Regions from separate parts of the Nordella sp. HKS 07 genome, predicted to be linked through region 1. Evidence: riboswitches for the same ligand, from Rfam matches in the RefSeq annotation. Region 1 holds a riboswitch; each other region holds the start of a gene.
The links. A riboswitch is a leader RNA that binds a small molecule or an ion and turns the genes downstream of it on or off. The one in region 1 is predicted to bind cobalamin.
Positions count from the first base shown of each region.

Region 2: linked by a shared signal. The riboswitch ahead of G5V57_RS28335 (ferredoxin) and the one ahead of G5V57_RS04505 (TonB-dependent siderophore receptor) in region 1 are both predicted to bind cobalamin.
Region 3: linked by a shared signal. The riboswitch ahead of G5V57_RS28155 (CbtB domain-containing protein) and the one ahead of G5V57_RS04505 (TonB-dependent siderophore receptor) in region 1 are both predicted to bind cobalamin.
Region 4: linked by a shared signal. The riboswitch ahead of bluB (5,6-dimethylbenzimidazole synthase) and the one ahead of G5V57_RS04505 (TonB-dependent siderophore receptor) in region 1 are both predicted to bind cobalamin.

Region 1 covers NZ_CP049258.1:928,841-933,716, reverse strand. The annotation lists gene G5V57_RS04510 (ABC transporter substrate-binding protein) at 1-787, opposite strand, end outside; gene G5V57_RS04505 (TonB-dependent siderophore receptor) at 790-2,709, opposite strand; cobalamin riboswitch at 2,903-3,108, opposite strand; gene G5V57_RS04500 (hypothetical protein) at 3,523-4,629, shown strand; gene G5V57_RS04495 (AAA domain-containing protein) at 4,629-4,876, shown strand, end outside.
Region 2 covers NZ_CP049258.1:6,019,411-6,024,286, reverse strand. The annotation lists gene G5V57_RS28350 (ABC transporter ATP-binding protein) at 1-528, opposite strand, end outside; gene G5V57_RS28345 (iron ABC transporter permease) at 518-1,534, opposite strand; gene G5V57_RS28340 (ABC transporter substrate-binding protein) at 1,541-2,479, opposite strand; gene G5V57_RS28335 (ferredoxin) at 2,466-3,191, opposite strand; cobalamin riboswitch at 3,248-3,456, opposite strand; gene G5V57_RS28330 (cation diffusion facilitator family transporter) at 3,656-4,876, shown strand, end outside.
Region 3 covers NZ_CP049258.1:5,983,491-5,988,366, reverse strand. The annotation lists gene G5V57_RS28165 (spermidine/putrescine ABC transporter substrate-binding protein) at 1-365, opposite strand, end outside; gene G5V57_RS28160 (aromatic ring-hydroxylating dioxygenase subunit alpha) at 610-1,815, opposite strand; cobalamin riboswitch at 1,941-2,156, shown strand; gene G5V57_RS28155 (CbtB domain-containing protein) at 2,199-2,375, shown strand; gene G5V57_RS28150 (CbtA family protein) at 2,388-3,110, shown strand; gene cobW (cobalamin biosynthesis protein CobW) at 3,114-4,151, shown strand; gene cobN (cobaltochelatase subunit CobN) at 4,308-4,876, shown strand, end outside.
Region 4 covers NZ_CP049258.1:6,197,211-6,202,086, reverse strand. The annotation lists gene G5V57_RS29270 (LysE family translocator) at 67-702, shown strand; gene G5V57_RS29265 (trans-aconitate 2-methyltransferase) at 734-1,351, shown strand; gene bluB (5,6-dimethylbenzimidazole synthase) at 2,128-2,835, opposite strand; cobalamin riboswitch at 2,880-3,089, opposite strand; gene G5V57_RS29255 (LysE family translocator) at 3,179-3,790, shown strand; gene ilvD (dihydroxy-acid dehydratase) at 3,913-4,876, shown strand, end outside.

The sequences.
Region 1 (4,876 bases):
CTCCGCAAATGGTGTATTTGGGGGGCACGGCGGTGTGGATGCCGCGCCGCGCCAGATCGCGATAGGCCGGGTGGATGAAGTTCGCCTCCGCGAGCGCCGGCGCCGAATAATCCTCCACGCCGTCGACCAGAATATCGGGCTTCGCAAATATCAGCAGTTCCAGAGGCAGTCTGGCGGTGCCGGTGAAACCGAGCTTGGCGGCGATATTCGTCAGGCCGGATGCCGTGATCAGCGCATCGACGAGAGTTCCCGCCCCTGAGGTGTAGCTGTCCGCGTAATAGGTGGCGACGCTGGCATCGGGGGTGGTACCGCTCGCCAGCGCCGCCAGTTCCCGGTCGAGCTCGGCGATGATCTCGGCGGCGCGCTCCCGCCGTGCGAGCACCTCGCCCAGCCGCCGCAGATTGGCGCGGATATCGTCCAGCGAATTCTCCGGCGCGAACTCCTCGACCCGGATGCCGAGCCGGCGCAGCAGCTGAACGGTGGCCCGCGTCGTGTAGGTACCGGCAAGCACGAGGTCGGGCTGCATGAGGAAGATTTCCTCCGCCAGCCCGTGATTGATCGCGTAACCCTTCGCCTCGGACGCCAGCGTCGAAGAGGCCGGATCGACGGCCAGATGGGATACGGAATGCAGTTGTCCGGGGGAAGCGACGAGCATCGCCATCTGGTCGGTGCATAGATTCATCGACACCACGCGCTTCGGTGGCGTGCCCTCGGCAGCGGTGGGCGCGCCGGCGAGCAAGACCAGCATCACTATTGCCCGCCACATGCCAAGGGCCACCCTTTGCATGCTCAGAAGCTTCCTCGCAAGCCGATGAAGGCCGTGCGCCCAGGCGTGTTGTAGTCGAACACCTCTTCGTAATCCTCATCGAGGAGGTTCTCGATCCGGCCATAGATCTCGAGCTGATCGTTGAGCCTGAAGCTGCCGCCGGCATTGACGAGCGTATAGGCGTCGAGGGTCACCCGGTCATATGGGTACGTGATGTATTCCGTATCCTTCTGCCTGCCGTTGAAGTCGGCATCCGCGAAGACGCGCGCCCGGCCGTCGTAGAAAATATAGGCCAGGGCGAGCGAGCCCGTGTGCCGCGGCCGCCTTATCTCTTCGAGCCGCGGGCCATGATCCTCGGTCTGCTCGGTCGCGTCGGTATAGGTGTAGGTGGCCGTGGCGGTGAAACCGTTCTGGAGATCGAGTGTCGCCGACACCTCGACACCCTGCCGTTTGCTCCTGCCGTCGCGATTGATCGCGGTGCCGATGAAGTTGGAGTCATAGACGACGACGATCTCGTCGGTCAGATCCTGACTGAAGTACGTGATGCCCGCCACCAGGTAGCGGTCGAAGAAGCCCTGTTCGATGCCGATATCCCAGCCGAAGCTCTGTTCCGGCTTCAGGTCGGGATTGCCGATATAGGTCGATGGTATGTATCCGTACTGCTCGGTGAAGGTGGGATTGGTGACACCGGTGCCAATCGAGGCGTGCAGTCGAGTCGCGGTGTCCGGCACCAGCCATGCGCCGCTCACGCTGTAGGTCGTCGCATTGGCGAAGCTGTCATTGAAATCGCGTCTCAGCGCGGCGTTCAGATAGAGCTGGTCGAGGAAGGCGCCGCGATATTCACCCACCACCGAATTGGCCTCGCGCGCGAGCGTCTCGTCGAGATGCGAAGGGGCGAATGTCTCGCGTTCCCACTCATAGCCGCCGGTCAGCTGATGCTGCGCGGCGAGAAGGCTCGGCGTGTCGAACCGGTAGCTCGCCTGATAGGTCGCGTTGTAGCGGTTGCCGTCGTCCCAGAACCGGGCGCCGCCGAATGTGCTGGCGTAATTGTCCCGGTATGTGTCGGAGCCGGTGAAACGCGCTTTCTGCGTCAGCGCGCCGTCGAGCGCCAAATTGGTCGCGCCGATCGAGCCGTAGAATTCCTCGGTGGCCGTCCAGTCGTTTCCATCGATCACCCTGCCGTCCTGAGGGTCGGCGTCGCTCTTGCGATCGACATAACGCAACGTGCTGTCGAGCGAGAGGTTCGGCGCGAGATCGGCATTGAAGCGGCCGTTCAGCGTGGTATTGCGGTCGCCATCCTCTTCATGCCCGAAGTCCGAGATATTGAAGCCGTCATTGCGGCGAAATGCGCCGGAGAGCGCCAGATCGTACTTCTCGCCGCCGCCGGAAAGGCCCAGGCTTCCGAAATAGGTGCCGTCGGTTCCGGTTTCCGTTCGGGCAGCGCCCTGATAATCGTTCCTTTCGCCGCGCCTGGTGATGATGTTGATGACACCTGCCGTCGCATTCGAGCCCCAGAAGGCGCTTTGCGGTCCGCGCAGGATTTCGATGCGGTCGATATCGTCGACCAGCAGGCTGCCGAAGTCGAATTCGCCGTTGGAGGTTTCGTTGACCTCGACCCCGTCGATCATAACGAGCAGGTGGTTGGCTTCGGCGCCGCGCACCCTGATCTGCGTCGGCCCGCCATGGGAGCCGGTGCGGGACACGGCGAAGCCCGGAACCTGGCGCAAGGCATCGGCGACGTAACGTATCTGGTTCTTCTCGAGCTGCTCGCCGTAGATGACCGTATAGGCGCGCCCCGATTTTTCCTGTTCGATCGGCGTCAGGCCGTCGGTCACCAGGATCGGATCAAGCATCGTCGGTTCTTCCGCCCCGGCCTCGCGAAACAGGCCGATATCGCTCAAGGCCAGCGCTGCGATGCCGGCACCAAAAATTCTTCTCTTCATCCCATCCCCAACTGCGATGTGCGGGAGCAAACAAGGTTTGTCCCGAGGTTTTCGACAAACCGCAGGCGGATGGGCGCTTTAAGGGTTTCGTCCGAAATGGACGTCAATCGACCCCGGCGGTCTCCGGCATGCGGCAACACTTCTCACGTGTCACCGCCACGGACGACCGCGCTCGACCACACCCCGTGGTCAAGCATGGGTGACCGGATCCGGCAGGTCTCCTGACTTCCGTGTCGTCGTCCTCTCCCGCCTTCCCGGCCGTCTACGGCCAGTGGCGCATTTGGGGGAGGACTCAACGGTTACAGTTGCGGGGGCAGTCTCAGCTTCGGCCGAAGACTCGGCCTCACTGTGTTCCCTTTCAATCTGCCTTGCGGCAGAACCAGCTCCGTCGGCGAAGCTAGCTGTTGCGCCGGAGAAGTCAACGGCTTGCTCACAGATTTGGCGGCGTGCCTGACCGCCATTCGGCGAACGGGAAGCGTTCCAGATCATGTGTTGATCGAGCTCAAGGCGGCTCAATCACTTTGGGTAAAGCGCTATTTGACGCAGTGACCCTGCAGGAGGTGCTCCACCGGCGCCCAGTCGATATAGCGGGGATGGGGCCAACTTGGCGTGGGTTTCGGAGCCTCGATTGCTTCCAGGGAATCGATAATCCCCACAAGCATTGCAGCTCCGCGATTGGATCGGCGCGGTGACGTCCGCGCTGGACGCGCATGTGGAAGAGCAGGTTGAGCGGACGCGTGGCAAATAGACAGGCCCACAATTCTTTGATTTCCTGTTAAATTTTGTGCGAGACTTCCGCGAAACAGAACAAGCGTGAGCATGTCCTCCAGGCCGTTGTTGAAGAAAGGAATAGCAGAGCTTGAAAAGCTCTTCGATCAGAACCGTGATGATCCGCAGTTTCTGAAGACCCTGCTTGCCGAATTGTCCGAGCGGAAGGTGCCGCGGGCGAGGGAGTTGCATCGAAGGGCGCTTCAGGCGGTTTCTGTCAGTCGCGAGACGCCCAAAGCTAAAGCAGAGATTGAGGCTGCACGGGAATCCCGCGCACGGGTGGCGGCATCTTCACGTGCAGCTGCTGCGATCCCGCCAGAGCAGTCCGCTCACGCGGCCGAGCCAATCAAGGAACCGCAAATCCGGGGGCCGGTTCGTATAGCTCCGGAGCCGCCGCCTGTTACCAACAAGGCAACGGATATTCTTGGTGCATGGACGGCGATGGAGGTGTTATCGCCCCCTTCGTTCCGTAAGCCGGAAGACCTGGCAAGCGGAGACCGCTTCCGTATCGCGCCACTGGACAAGGGCAAGCTGCCTTGGGAGGGGGATGGCGAGAAAAGCCGTCCCAACCAGAAGCTCTATTATCAGATCGTCCTGGGCAGCATCGATATGGAGGCGGCAGTCTCCTCGCTGCTCCAGATCTATTCGGATAGCCGGATTGAAAGACCCTCGGCGCGGGGGGAAGCCGTGCTCGCGACGATCATGGTCGATCGTACCGGCAGGCCAGTCGAGAGTGAGGCCGTTTCGATCTCTAGTTTCGGCTGGGGCGTTCCCGTGGCCTTGGCCGGGAGGCTGCGCGACCTTGGTAACTGGTCGCAGGTCGAACGCCAGTTGGTCGAACAGCTCGAGGAAAAAATCGTCTCCGAAGACAAGGACGGCAATCCGCTGCCGCTGACGGCAAAGGCGATTGATGCCGCCTATCGGTGGCTGGTGGAAACGCTCGGGCTGGACGCTCGTTTCGCAGAACAGCCTGTCTTCGCCGTCCGCTCCTATCAGTATTTCAAGCTCCAGGACCCGCCTGAATCGATCCTGCTGAACTCGTTCTTTCTTGAGGACCTCGCCAGGGCCGCCGAGCTAACCGGCACCGAAAGGGTACGGCGAACCTCAACCGCTATCTTGGCACGACAAAACCGAAGGCGCGGCGGAACCTGATGAAGGACAACCAGGCGCTTTCGGAGGCGCTGGAGCCGGTAAGATTTCCGTCTGGCGCGTGGCCCGCCAGCGGCCGTCATCCGCTGGTCATGCTTCAGCAGTGCGCTGTTAATCTTGCCATCAAGGACCTGACATCGGACGGCATCCTTGCCGTTAACGGACCTCCTGGAACCGGGAAGACGACGTTGCTCCGGGACATCGTGGCGGCGATCGTCACAAAGCGGGCTGAGCTTCTTTGCAAATTCGG
Region 2 (4,876 bases), 2.1 Mb from region 1:
CTTGTACTGGAAATGCAGGTCGAGATGGTTGTTGGGCTCGTCGAGAAGATAAATATCCGGATCGAGCGCCAGCAGTTGCGCGAAGAAGAGACGCTGCTGCTCGCCGCCGGAGAGTCGGGCGGCATCTTCTTGCCATCGATGATCGAGGCCGATCATCGCTAGTGCTTCCCGGCTGTGCTCCCGGTTCGCGCTGGCGCCAAGCCCGCGCGGCAGAAGTCCGAGTTCCACGACCTCGACGAGGCTGAGCCCGGAGAGCGATACCTTCTCCCGGACAAGCGCGCCCACACGCGCCGCATAGGTGCGCCGGCCCAGGGATTGGATAGGCCTGCCCTCCAGCAAGACCGATCCGGCATCGGGCGTCTCGACGCGATAAAGGATCTTGAGCAGGCTCGACTTGCCGGCGCCATTAGGCCCCAGCAAGCCATGGAAGCGGCCGCGTGTCAGGTTGAAGCTGACGTTGTCGAGCAGGACTGCCGTACCTTTACGCAGGCAGATGGCTGACACCGAGAGAATGGGTTCAGACGCCACGGCGCATCCTTCGCAGGATCACGATGAAGGGGGGCGCCGCAAACAGCGCCAGGAGCACGCCCAGCGGCAGCTCCTCGGGCGCCAGAACGGTACGGCAGAGAAGATCGACCAGCACCAGCACGATGGCGCCGAGCAGCAGCGCCAGAGGGATGAGCCAACGATGCGTCGCTCCGATCAGGAGCCGGGCCAGATGTGGCACGATCAGCCCGACGAAGCTGACGATGCCGGCGGCTGCGACCGAAAGCCCGGTGAGCAAGGCGGCGGCCGAAAAGAAGCCGATCCGCAACGCCCCCACCGGCACGCCGAGGGCCGTCGCGCGCTCGTCGCCGAGCAGCACTGCATCCAGCATGGGTGCGAAAGCGAAGGCGGTGAGCGCCAGGAGCGGCAAGCTTATGGCGAGCGGGAGAAGATCGGGCCACTTGGTGCCTGCGGCCGAGCCCATCAGCCATTGCAGCGCCTGCTGCGTTACATGCGGCTCGGCGATGTGGAGGAAGAAGGCCGTGATCGACTGGAAGAACAGCGACACCGCGGTCCCCGACAGGATCAGCATCAGACGGTCGAGATTGCGGCCGGGCGAGAAGGACAGCCCAAGCGCAATGAGAAAAGCCAGCATGGCCCCGAGAAAGGCGAGGATCGGCAGGCCGATCAGCGAGACGAATACACCGGGAAGCCAGATGATCGCGGCGGCGGCTGCCGCCGAGGCGCCCGAGGAGAGCCCGAGCAAATAGGGATCGGCCAGGGGATTGCGCAGCAAGGCCTGCATCAGGAGGCCGGCAAGTGTGAGAGCGGCGCCGACCAGCGCTACCATGATCACGCGCGGCAGTCGCCATTCCCAGACGATGAGCTTGAGCGCCGGCTCTGCATCGGCAAGCCGGAGCAGCGCCTTGAAGCGATCATCCCAGGCAAGATCGGCGGTGCCCCAGAAGACCCCGGCGAGCCCGGCGAGGATCAGTGCCATGACCGCGAGCGCGAACAGGCCGGGACTTCTGAAGGAGGAGACGGTCACCCCGATCTACTTCAAGGCCTCGAGATCGGCGCCGAGTTTTTCCACCCCTTCGACGAAGCGCACACCGAGCAAGGTTTGCGAGAAGGGAATGATGATGAAACGCTCCGCCTTGACGGCCTCGAGCTGCGAAAGCACCGGATCGGCCTTGAGGTGATTGATCTTCTCTTGCGCCGTCGACCATTCCGCCTCGATCGGCACGATGATCTCCGGATCGGCGGTGGCGACCTTCTCCCAGGCGAGATCGGCCCAGCGGCCCTTCACATCGGCGGCGATGTTCTTGAGGCCGACGGCCTGGAGCAGCAAGGCGGGTGTTCCGCAGCAGCCCGCCGAGAACGCGGTCTCGGTGCCGGAGTCGAAAAGGAAGGCGCGCCGTCCGGCGCCCGGATTGCTGCCGGCGACAGCGGCGAGCCGCGCCTTCATATCGTCCGCCAAAGCTCTGGCTTTGTCCTCTGCGCCGAACAGCGCGCCGATGCGCTCGATATCGGTATAGAGCGCCGCCGTGGTGATCATGACGTCGTCGGGATGCTGGTTGCGACATTCCGCATTGACCACATAGGTTCCGATGCCAAGAGCATTCCAGTCCTTCTCGGGGCCGAGCCTCTTCTCGCCGAAGGCCGACGCGAAGCCGGCGAAGAGAAAGTCCGGACTCTGCGCCATCACCACCTCACGCGCCGGATATTGCTTGGCGATCACCGGCACGCTCTTGTACGCGGTAAGCCAGCGCTCGGGGATCGCATCGTCGAGATAGGCGGTGCCGATGAGGTGGCGTTCGAGGCCGAGCGCCAGCATGATCTCGGTAGCCTGCTGATTGAGCGTGATGACGCGGCTCGGTGCCGCCTTGAAGCTCGAGGTCGTGGCGCAGCTTTCGATGCTGCGCTCCTGCGCCAGGGCTGGCGGCGCCGCAAGCGCCAGGAGGGCCGCGATCACCAGGCTAGACAATCTCATGATGTTTTACCTCATGGATGATGAGTTCAGGGACGAACGTATTGGAAGCCAGTGCGGCGGCGAAACGGGCCACGTCTGCCGGCTTCGTGAGCCGGTACCAGTGACCTGAGGGATAGACCGCCACCAACGGCCCCTGGTTGCAGGGAAAAAGACATCCGGTCAGCGCGATGAGGCAGTTGTCATATATGCCTTCGCGCCGCAGGGCGTCGGTGAGCACGTCCTTGATCGAGCCGGCCTCGCGGTAGCTGCAGCGCGGGCCGGAGCAGACCAGCAGGTGGTGGCGGAAGGGTGGTGGATCCTGCCAGCCCGGATTATTGAGCTCGGCTTCGTCCGTCGTAATGAGACGTGCCGCGTCGGCCTTGCTCAGTGCCCTGGCGGCGACCGCCGCGTGCACCTCTGCCGCGTCGGCCTGGTCCTGCGCCAGCGCCAGTTGGATGGCTGGATTCTTCCGCAGCCAGTGGCCAAGGGCACCGCCGAGCCACGCGCCGAGACTGTCGGAGAATGGCAGGCCGACCGGCTGCACCAGGATGGCGCTGGCGCCGTCGTGCACCAGCTCGTCGAGAGCCGTCATGGGACCGGCCTCGGCGCCCTCCATGCGCGCGACGCGCGCCGGGACGGCGGAAGCCTGGAGTAATCCGGCCTTGAGAGCGCGCAGACGCTTGGCGCTCACATAGGCCTGGCTCACCAGATAGAGTATAGCGTCAGGCTGCATCGCCTGACATCGCGCGGAAAATCATGCCTCACCCCTGCCGGCACACCTCGTCCGGCGTCATGGATATTTGCTACGGCAGGTCTCCTGGCTCGCGGCTCTGGCGCGCTGTGCTCCTTCCCAGCCCCGATGGGCCAGTGGTGATGGCAAAGCGCTTGCCGCTTACAGTTGCGAGGGCAGCCACGGTCTTGGCCCCTGATGGGTAGTCCGCACCGTGTTCCCTTTTAATCCGCCATGGCTGGGCGGAACCGTGAGCCGTTACTACGGAATGGCGCTTGGCGGGTCAAGACTTGTTGCAGATCGTGCAAATAAACCGGGTTCAATTTTCCCGTGTCCCGGCCTAGATCACGATGAGTTTGGATCGATTCGAACCAAACTCATAAACGGGATCGATTTTAGTATTTTAGCGCGGGATTCTCGCGAAAGACCGGTATCCACTTTTTCGCATCCCGCGCTAGGAAACGGTTATGGCTCAGTCGGAAAAACAATCTGTCGCCCTCATCTCCATGGCGGCGAGCGCCGCGCTCGCCATCGCCAAGCTGGTGGCGGGGCTGCTCACCGGATCGCTCGGCATCCTGTCGGAGGCTGTCCACAGCTTCACCGATTTCTGTGCCACGGTGATCACCTTCTTCGCCGTGCGCATGAGCGATCAGCCGCCGGACGAACGGCATCATTACGGCCATGCGAAAATCGAGAGCATCGCGGCGCTGGCCGAGACCGGCCTGCTGCTCGGCACCACCGCCTGGATCTCCTATGAGGCCATCCATCGCCTGATCTCCGGCAACACCGAGATCCTGCTCACCTGGTGGGCGGCCGCCATCATCGTCGTCTCGATCATCGTCGATTTCTTCCGCGCCCGTGCCCTGACCCGCGTCGCCAAGGCGACGTCGAGCGAGGCGCTGGCCGCCGATGCGCTCAACTTCACCTCGGACATGTGGAGCTCCATGGCGGTGCTGGTCGGCCTCGGCCTGGTCTGGTACGGCTTTCCGGCCGCCGACTCCATCGCAGCTTTGATCGTCGCCTGCGTCATGACGGTGATCGCATTGCGCCTCGGCAAGCGCACGCTCGACACCTTGCTCGACGCGGCGCCGGGCTCGGCCACCGAGGCCATCCGCAAGATCATCGAGGCGACGCCCGGCGTGCTGGCGCTCGAACGCTTGCGCATCCGGCCCGCCGGCGCCACGCTGTTCACCGGCGTCGTCGTGACCGTGCCGCGCACCATGCCGGTCGACGACATGATCGCGCTCAGGGAACTGGTGAGCCAGAATATCCGGGCCGCCTATCCCAATGCGGATGTCACCGTCACCACGGATCCCGTGGCGCTCGACGATGAATCGATCTCGCAGCGCGTGCGGCTCATCGCGCATCGTCTCGATCTGGCGATCCACCATCTGACCATCCAGCGCGTCGGCATCCGTACCGCCGTCAGCTTCGATCTCGAGGTCGACGCCAGGATGTCGCTGCTCGACGCCCATGAAAAGGCGACCATGCTCGAGGCCGCCATCCGCGGTGAGCTCGGCCAGGATGTCGAGGTGGAGAGCCACATCGAGCCGCTGCCCGAGAAGGTGCTGCCGGGAGAGGATCTGCCGCCGCGTAGCCAGAAGGAAATCGAGGATCTGCTGCGCAAGCTCGCCGCGGCCGAGACGCGGGTCTGCGACATCCACAATGTGCGGGTCAGGCGCAACAGC
Region 3 (4,876 bases), 2.1 Mb from region 1:
GGATCGTGCTTGAGCTGGCTGGCTTCTGGGTAAAGATTGGCGAGATTGGGGATTTTGCTGTGATCGAGCTTGGCGGCGATGCCGAGCTTGTTCAAGGCCTCGGCGAAGGGCGAGGAGACGAAGATCACATCATAGCCCTCGCCCTTCGAGGCGACGACCTTGCCCATGATTTCCTCATTGGTCGCATGCACCGCGACCTCAAGCTCGATGCCGGTCTCCGCCTTGAACTTCTCCGGCAGGTCCTTCGGCATGTAGCCGTCCCAGTTGGAGATCACGAGTTTCTCGGCGGCCTGAGCCAGGCCTGCCGCCAGCAGCATGGCAGCACCCGCCGCACAGGCGGCGGACATCAGTTTCAACGCTTTCACTTTGGTACCCTCCCTGTAGATTCTTATTGGCATGACTGTGCCATGCCCGGCTTTAAGCCTGCAAGGGGCTCCCTGTTCCGCCGCTAGTGTGCTGAACGCGAAGTTCCTGATATCAGGCGGCTAGCATCGACAGGAACTTCGCGTTCAAAAGCACACTAGAACCATTAAGTTTTCTAGTGTCCTTCCGATTCCGAAGTTCGCTCGGAAGGTCCCGGAGGCTGTGGGGAACTTCGGATTCGGGACACTAGTTGCGGGTGGCGAGCAGCGTCTGATTGATCGTCTCGACCTGCCCCTTGGCCGGCTCATTGACGAGTGCCGCGACCGGGATCGTGGCGCGCAACGTGTCGTGATAATCGCGCACACCCGCCTCGAGATCGGACAGGATCATACTCGAGAAGCCCGAGGACTGCATCGACTCCCACGACCATTTGATGAGCTGGGCGTCCTCCGCGCCGGTGACGCGGTCGATGCGATGTGCCAGGTAGCGCGCCACCTTGGCCGCGCGGCGGTCATCGGGCGGGGCGTAATAGGCCATGCGCTGAATGGTCTTGCCCACTTCGACCGGCAGCTCCTGATAATAGCCGACGAGATCGGGATAAAGCATGATCACGAGATTGGGGAACATGCCGAGATAGACCCACCGCCCCTTCGCCTCCTCAGGCAGATGCCCCATGTCGGGGCGGTGCTTCACATAGTTGCGCACGCTCCAGAAGCGCGGCGACACGCCGGTGATGCGCCCTTCCGAGCGCGACACGCCGTCCGACGGGCGACCGTCCCTATATTGCTGGCCATAGAGGTCGTGCAAAGCGGGATGAGCGATCGGCACGTGATAACCTTCATTGTCGACGTCGCGCACCGCCTTCCAGTTCACCTCCAGTATGTCGCGGGTCTGCGGCGAATAGGGCCTGGCCTCGGCCAGTCGGTAGGCGGCGGCCTCCTTCTCATGCGGCGACATGAGATTGGCGACGGAGCCCTGCGGGCCCGGCTTGAAGCGTACGAAGACGAAGCCCTGCCAGATCTCGTGCTCGAGCGGGACGAGGCCATGGGTGACGGGATCGAGCTTGGGGAAGGTCTTGGCCTTGGGCACCGCCCGCAGGGTGCCGTCGAGATTATAGGACCAGCCATGGAACGGGCAGACCATGGCGCTCTTGCAGCGCCCGCTCTCGCCCGCCACCACGCGCGAGCCGCGGTGACGGCAGACATTGTGGAAGGCGCGCACTACCTTGTCCTTGCCGCGCACGATGAGAGCGCGCTCGCCGGCGATGTCGAAGGTCGTCCAGTCGCCCTCCTGGGGGACGTCGCTTACATGGCAGGCGAGCTGCCAATGGCGGCGAAAAAGCTCGTCCTGCTCGATCTGGAAGAGTTCCTTGTTGAAATAGGTCCAGGGCGGAAGGCCGGCACGCTCGTCATCGGCAAGTCGGTTAGGCGCGCCAAAATCGATCGCGTTCATTTGTGACCTTCCTTTTCTAATTGAACGTTCAATCAATATAACCCCTGGATCCTCCCCAAGGCAATAGGAAAATACTGCAAAATACGCTTTGGAAAAGCCGAGCCTTGACGGGCGGTTACGGGCGTGGCACCCATGAGTCACGCGGTGTTTCGATGCCAAAAGGCTAGAAACCGAACAGGGAACACGGTGCGGATGACCCAATCGGGGCCAAAACCGTGACTGCCCCCGCAACTGTGAGCGATGAGGACGCATGCAGACTTGGCCACTGGGCAACCGGGAAGGCCGCGTGCTTCCGCCCGAAATCGCAAGTCAGGAGACCTGCCGCGGCCACCCAGGGCCCTGCCCTCACCTTGAACTTTGAGCACACGGAGGGTGTTTCGCTCATGACCACGGATCGTATTTCCGCGCTTCCCTTGACGATGTCGCAGCGTTTGGCCGCAGGCCTCAGCGCGCTGGCTTTCGGCGTCCTGTTGCTTTACGGCGTCGGACTCGCCCAGGCCGACCAGTTGCACAATGCGGCGCATGACACGCGCCACTCCATCGGCTTTCCCTGCCACTAAGCAGGTCTCGAAATGATTGGGCGAGTGATCCTCGCCGCGCTCCTGGCAGGGATCGCGGCAGGCTTGTTCTATGGCGCGATCCAGCATGTGCGGCTCACGCCATTGATTCTCGAAGCCGAGAAGTATGAAAACGCCGGCGATGGTCATTCGCATGACCATGGCGCCGCGACCACAACGACGACAGCTTCGGCTGAGCAGGCTCCTGCGGCCGAGGCCGAGCACGAAGCCTGGGCGCCAGCCGACGGCGCCGAGCGCACGACCTATACCTTCCTCGCCAGCATCGTCGCCGCCGCCGGCTTTGCCGCCGCGCTGGCGGGGGTCAGCCTTATCGCCGGCATCCGCATCACGCCGCGCAATGGCGTGCTGTGGGGGCTTGCCGGCTTCCTCGCGGTGCATCTGGCGCCCGCCGCCAGCCTGCCGCCCGAGTTGCCGGGCATGCCGGCCGGCGACCTCTTCGCGCGCCAGGTCTGGTGGGTGGGCACGATCGTGGCGACCGGTCTCGCCATCTGGCTCTTCACCCAGCGCCATGAGCTCTGGGCGAAGGTGGCAGCGGTCGTGCTGGTGGCGCTTCCCCATATCATCGGGGCGCCGTTGCCGCCCACGCATGAGAGCGCTGTGCCGGCGGTCATTTCAGCGGCCTTCGCCGCCAATACGCTGGCGGTCGCGGCCCTGATGTGGCTGGCGATCGGCGGCTTCCTCGGTCTCGCCATGGACCGCTTCGTGAAAGAGGCCTGAAGAATGTCGCTCCAGAAAATTCCCACCACGGTCATCACCGGCTTTCTCGGCGCCGGCAAGACGACCCTGATCCGCCACCTCCTGCAGAACGCCAAGGGGCGGCGGATCGCCCTCGTCATCAACGAGTTCGGCGATATCGGCGTCGATGGCGAGATCCTCAAAGGCTGCGGCGATGAAGTCTGCCGCGAGGAGGATGTCGTCGAGCTCGCCAATGGCTGCATCTGCTGCACGGTCGCGGATGATTTCGTGCCGACGATGAAGAAGCTGCTCGAGCGGGACCTCCCGCCCGAGCACATCGTCATCGAGACCTCCGGCCTCGCACTGCCGCAGCCTCTGGTGCGGGCCTTCAACTGGCCGGAGATCAAGTCGCGCGTCACCGTCGACGGCGTCGTCACCGTGGTCGACGCCAAGGCGCTGGCCGAGGGCCGCTTCGCCGATGACGAGGAAGCTGTCGCCGCCCAGCGCGCCGCCGATCCCAATCTCGACCACGAGAATCCGATCGAGGAATTGTTCGAGGACCAGCTCAACTGCGCCGACATGATCGTGCTCAACAAGACCGATCTCCTGGCGGCGCATGAGACGGAGAAGCTCGCGGGCGATCTCAAGGGCCAGATCCGCAGAGGCGCCAAGCTCGTTCCCACCCAGCATGGCGCGCTCGATGCCTCGGCCCTGCTCGGCATCGCGTCCGCCGCCGAGGAGGACATACATAACCGCCTCTCCCATCACGAGATGGAAGGCGAGGTGCAGCATGACCACGACGACTTCGTCACCTTCTCGGTGTCGCTTGGTGCAATCAGGGATCGCGAGCAGATCCTAAAGCGCATTGAGGATCTCATCGCCGAGCACGACATATTGCGGCTCAAGGGCTTCGCCGCCATCGACGGTGCGTCGGGCCGCCTCCTGATCCAGGCGGTTGGTCCCAGGCTCAACAGCTATTTCGACCGCCCCTGGCGCGTGGATGAAAAGCGGTCGAGCGAGATCGTCGTCATCGGACTCAAGGGACTGGACCGGGCCGCCGTCGAGGCCTGCCTGACGGGGTGAACAGTATCCTCTTGCTGAGGCGCTCCCCGGCCTTGAGCCGGGGGAGCCTCGAAGCACCCCTCAGGATAGAGTGAGTTTGTTGCAACAGACCCTTCGAGGCCCGGCTTCGCCAGGCGCCTCAGGGTGAGGGTCAAACATGAGTCAGATTGAAACCTGATGCACCTTCTCGCCGCCCAGACCGGCGTCATTGACGGGGCCGCCGAGGCCGTCGACCTCGCCCAGGCGCCAGGCGACATCGTCGTTCTCTCGGCCGCCGACAGCGAGCTTGCTTCCCTGGCTCGAGCCTGGGAAGCTGTAGCTCCCGCCGACACCACGCTGCGTCTCGCCAATCTGCTGCAGCTTCAGCACAATCTGTCGGTCGACCTCTATCTCGACAAGACGTTGCGTCACGCCAGGCTCATCGTGCTCAGGCTTCTCGGCGGTGCGCAATATTGGCCCTATGGGCTCGCCGAGATCGAGGCCCTGGCGCGCGCGCATCAGATCAAGCTGGCTGTGCTGCCGGGGGATGCGCAGCCGGATGCCGCCCTCAATGGCCATTCGACCCTGAGCGCAGCCGATTGCGAGCGGCTGCGGCAGTATCTGGTCGCCGGCGGGCGGGAGAATGCGCAAGGGTTCCTGCGTCTCTGTCTCAATATGCTGGAACGCGGCGAGGCGCCTGCCCCTGCCCGCCCTCTCGACAAGGCCGGCCTATATCTGCCGACGGGTAACTGGATCGCCGACGCGCC
Region 4 (4,876 bases), 1.9 Mb from region 1:
ACTTGCGCTGCAAGCCGGAAATGTGGGAAGTCAGGGCCAGCGGGGCATCGGGCCAGGTCGAAGACCTTGGCGGCTCCGGACAATGTGCTGAAGGTCCTTATGCCGCTCGATCTCTTCCTTGCTTTCCTTGCCGCCAGTGCGCTGCTCTTCGCCAAGCCCGGGCCGGCGATGTCGGTCATCGTGGCCAACAGCATCGGGCAGGGGGTGCGCGGCGGCCTCGTCACCGTCGCCGGCAATGTCATCGGCTTCGTTCTCCTGATTTCGCTTGTCGCTCTCGGCCTCGCCTGGATCGCGGACGCCATGAAGACCTGGTTCGACTGGATCCGGCTCGGCGGTGCGGCTTTCCTGCTCTATCTCGGCGTCACGCGCTTGTGGTTCGCGGGCAGGGCCGGGCTGTCGGGACCGCAGCCCACCGGTCGGCTGTTCCGTGACGGCTTCCTCGTCGCCGTCGCCAATCCGGAGGTCATCCTTTTCCTCGCCGCTTTCCTTCCGCCTTTCGTCGATCCGTCGCGGCCGGCCGCACCCCAGCTCTCGATCCTCGGCGTCACCTTCGTCGCGGTCAGCGCCATTTTCGGCGCGCTGCTGGCGATCCTGGCAGCTCAGGCGCGTAATTTCCTTGCGGGCGAACGCCTCGTCTGGCTCGACCGCGTCAGCGGCGGGCTCCTGGTGATCGCCGCTCTCTGGCTGGCCTGGCCAAGATAAAAAGACAAACACAAATACAAAGACAAATAGAATGTCAGATCGTCGCGCACACTGGGATCATGCCTACACCGTCAAATCCGATACCGCCGTCAGCTGGTATCAGGAGGTGCCGGAGCGCTCGCTCGCCTTGATCAGGCAAGCGGGCGGCGGCTCCGTTATCGATATCGGGGGCGGCGCCTCGCGCCTCGTCGACCGGCTGCTGGCGGAGAGTTATGCCGACCTCGCCGTGCTCGACATTTCCGATGTGGCGCTGAGGCGCTCGAAGGAACGGCTCGGCGCCCTAGCCGACAAGGTCGCGTGGATCGTCGCCGATATCACGCGCTGGCAACCGGCGCGGCAGTGGAACGTCTGGCACGACCGCGCCGTCTTCCATTTCCTCACCGAGGTAGATGCCCAAGACGCCTATATCGCGGCGCTGAAAGCCGGCACCCGGCCCGGATCTCACATCGTGATCTCGACTTTCGCGCTGACCGGTCCTGAGAAATGCAGCGGCCTGCCGGTGCAGCGCTACAGTGCCGACACGCTGGCCGCGCGTCTCGGAGCGGATTTCGAACTCATCGACGAGGCCGGCGAGACGCATCCGACGCCCTTCGGAACGACCCAGGCCTTTACTTATGCGGCTTTCAGGCGGTCCCGATCAGCGCTGTGAGCCCGTCCTCGCCGCCGCCTGCCGGACGAGCGCGCAATCCTTAGCAATGTCTCCCTCTCGGTGAAAGTTGTGGGGGCGAGCGTCGCGGCAGACGCGCCACCACTCAATCCGTCATCCCAATTTCGGTGACAGTGCACTTAATAGTGTCCCAATTTCGGTGACAGTGCTTAATAGTGGTTGCGCAGAAACAACAATATTGAATGCACTGTCACGAAATTCCGCAGAAACAACAATATTGAATGCACTGTCACCGAAATTCCTAATAGTGGTTGCGCAGAAACAACAATATTGAATGCACTGTCACCGAAATTCCACTGTCACCGAAATTCCGAAATTCCGAAATTCAACAATATTGAATGCACTGTCACCGAAATTCCTAATTCGTCGTCAGCAAATGGATTTCGTCAAAAACGTAGATAGAGTTTTATCTGGTAAAGCGGCACAGGACGTAAAGCGTCTACGCGAAATGGGCCAGCTCCCGTCCACAGAAAAGTAAAAGCGACTCGGTGTATCTAGCTTTGTGGCCTGCTGGTAGTTGGTGCTTAGAATTTCGGTGACAGTGCATTCAATTTCGTCGTTTCGGCGCAGCCGATCTATTAAATGCACTGTCACCGAAATTTTCTGAAATTTCGAAATTTCTTATTGATCTATTAAATGCACTGTCACCGAAATTTCTATTAAATGCACTGACACCGAAATTTCGAAATTGTGTGTCACCGAAATTGAGCCCCATCCGACGCCCTTCGGGACGAGCCAGGCCTTTACCTATGCAGCTTTCAAGCGCTCCTGATCAGCGCTTTGAGCGCATCCTCGCCGCCGCCTGCCCAGCTCTCAGCTGATATGAGCTCGTCGAGGGCCAGGCGCTTGCGCCAGCCCTTGCTTTCGAGCTCGGGCCTGTCCGCGAAATCCGAGACATAGCCGAGGCAGAGATAGGCAACCGGGGTGACATGCGCCGGAAGGGCGAGCAGGGCCTTCAGCGCATCCTTGTCGAGAATGCTGACCCAGCCGAGCCCCAACCCTTCGGCGCGCGCCGCGAGCCAGAGATTCTGTACCGCGCAGACGGTGCTGTAGAGATCCATCTCGGGGTTGTGCCAGCGTCCCAGCGGCGATCCTTCGGCACGGCTCCTGTCGCAGGTGATGCAGAGATTGACCGGCGCTTCGACAATGCCGTCGAGCTTCAGGGACCGGTAGAGCGCCTGCCGGTCATCCGCGACGTGACGAACCTCCTCGGCCCGGGCCTGGCGGACGAGGTCGCGTATCTGCGCCTTGCGCCCCGCATCGCGAATGACGATGAAATTCCACGGCTGCATGAAACCCACCGAAGGCGCGTGATGGGCGGCGGTGAGGAGGCGCGCCAGGACCGGATCGGGAACCGGGCAGGGCAGGAACTGGCCACGTATATCGCGGCGGGTGAAAATGGCCCGATAGACGGCGTCGCGCGCCGCCGCGTCGAAATCGCCGGCGGAAACAGGTTCGGTCTGCATCGCTCTTCCCCTTGCGTTGCATCGCCGCCACCCGCCTGTCCACGCGGATAGCCATCCTGCCTGGCCGGTCTTCTGGCTCGGATTCACCTTCTCCCAGCGCCTTCCCGGTTAACCCAGTGGCCTCACACTTCAGCGTAAAAAACTGAAATGGCTGGAAAAATCTTCCTTACAGCGTTGGGCACGCCACGGCGTCGCACCGTGTTTCCGATTCTCCCTCGCCGCGTGGCGAAGGCACCGGGCAGTAAGGCGCAAGGTAGAAGAGCATCAGGCCAGCTGTCCAGAATCCTCTTGCATGCGTGTGCGCGATTATGGCTTGCTCGATGGCCAGGAACGGGAGAGAGCCATGACCATCGAAGCCTATGTCGCCTTCTGCATTGCCGCCATCGCCATCGTCATTGTGCCGGGCCCGACCGTCACCATCGTCATCGCCAACAGCCTCAAGCACGGCGCCCGCGCCGGTCTTCTCAATGTCGCCGGCACCCAGGCGGGCCTCGTGGTCTGGATGGCCATCGCCATTGCCGGACTTGCTTCGGCCATCACCTATATGGGCGTCTGGTTCGATGTGCTGCGCCTTGCGGGTGCTGCCTATCTCATCTGGCTCGGCATCAAGCTCTTGCGCTCCAAGGGCGACGTGTTGACCCAGAGCGCGCCCGCGGCGCCGAGAGGTGGCTTTTTTCTGCAGGGCTTCGTCGTCATCCTGTCCAACCCGAAAGTGCTGCTCGTCTTTGGCGCGCTCATCCCGCAATTCATTTCGCCCAATGGCGATTACCTGAACCAGCTGATCCTGCTGGGCTTGAGCTTCATGGTCATCGCCACCGTCTTCGACAGTCTCTATGCTTTCGCCGCCGGCAATGCCGGGTCATGGCTCTCGCAGAAGCGGGTGCGCTTCGTCGAGATGTCGAGCGGCCTGTGCCTGATCGGCGGCGGCATCTGGCTGGCTTTGCGCGGCCGCTGAGCGTCGGCCAAGGTATCCCCACGTAAGCACATTCGAGCCATGCCATCTGACCGGTTGACAGGGCAGGCAAGCACGCGCACGAAGGCATCGTCCTGAAAGCATTAGGAAAAGACCGAGAAACCATGCCCAGCTATCGTTCCCGCACCACCACCCATGGCCGCAACATGGCCGGCGCCCGCGGCCTCTGGCGCGCCACCGGCATGAAGGACAGCGATTTCGGCAAGCCGATCATCGCCGTGGTCAACTCATTCACCCAGTTCGTGCCGGGCCATGTGCATCTGAAGGATCTCGGCCAGCTCGTCGCGCGCGAAATCGAGGCGGCGGGCGGTGTCGCCAAGGAGTTCAACACCATCGCGGTGGATGACGGCATCGCCATGGGCCATGACGGCATGCTCTATTCGCTGCCGTCGCGCGAGCTCATCGCGGATTCGGTCGAATACATGGTCAACGCCCATTGCGCCGACGCGATGGTCTGCATCTCCAATTGCGACAAGATCACCCCCGGCATGCTGATGGCGGCGCTGCGCCTCAATATCCCGGTCGTCTTCGTCTCGGGCGGGCCGATGGAGGCCGGCAAGGTGGTGCTCAAGGGCAAGGAAGTCGCCCTCGACCTCGTCGACGCCATGGTGGCGGCCGTCGATGACAAGGTGTCCGAGGAGGACATGAAGGTCATCGAGCGCTCGGCATGCCCGACCTGCGGCTCGTGCTCCGGCATGTTCACGGCCAATTCGATGAACTGCCTCACCGAGGCGCTCGGCCTGTCGCTGCCCGGCAACGGCTCGACGCTCGCCACCCATGCCGACCGCCGCCGGCTCTTCGTCGAGGCCGGCCATCTCGTCGTCGACCTGGCGCGGCGCTATTACGAGCAGGACGATGCGAGCGTGCTGCCGCGCTCGGTCGCGAGCTTCGCCGCCTTCGAGAATGCCATGACCCTCGACATCGCCATGGGCGGCTCGACCAATACGGTGCTGCATCTGCTCGCGGCCGCGCATGAGGCCGAACTCGATTTCACCATGGCCGATATCGACCGGCTGTCGCGCCGCGTGCCGGTGCTGTGCAAGGTCGCCCCTTCCAAGTCGGACGTGC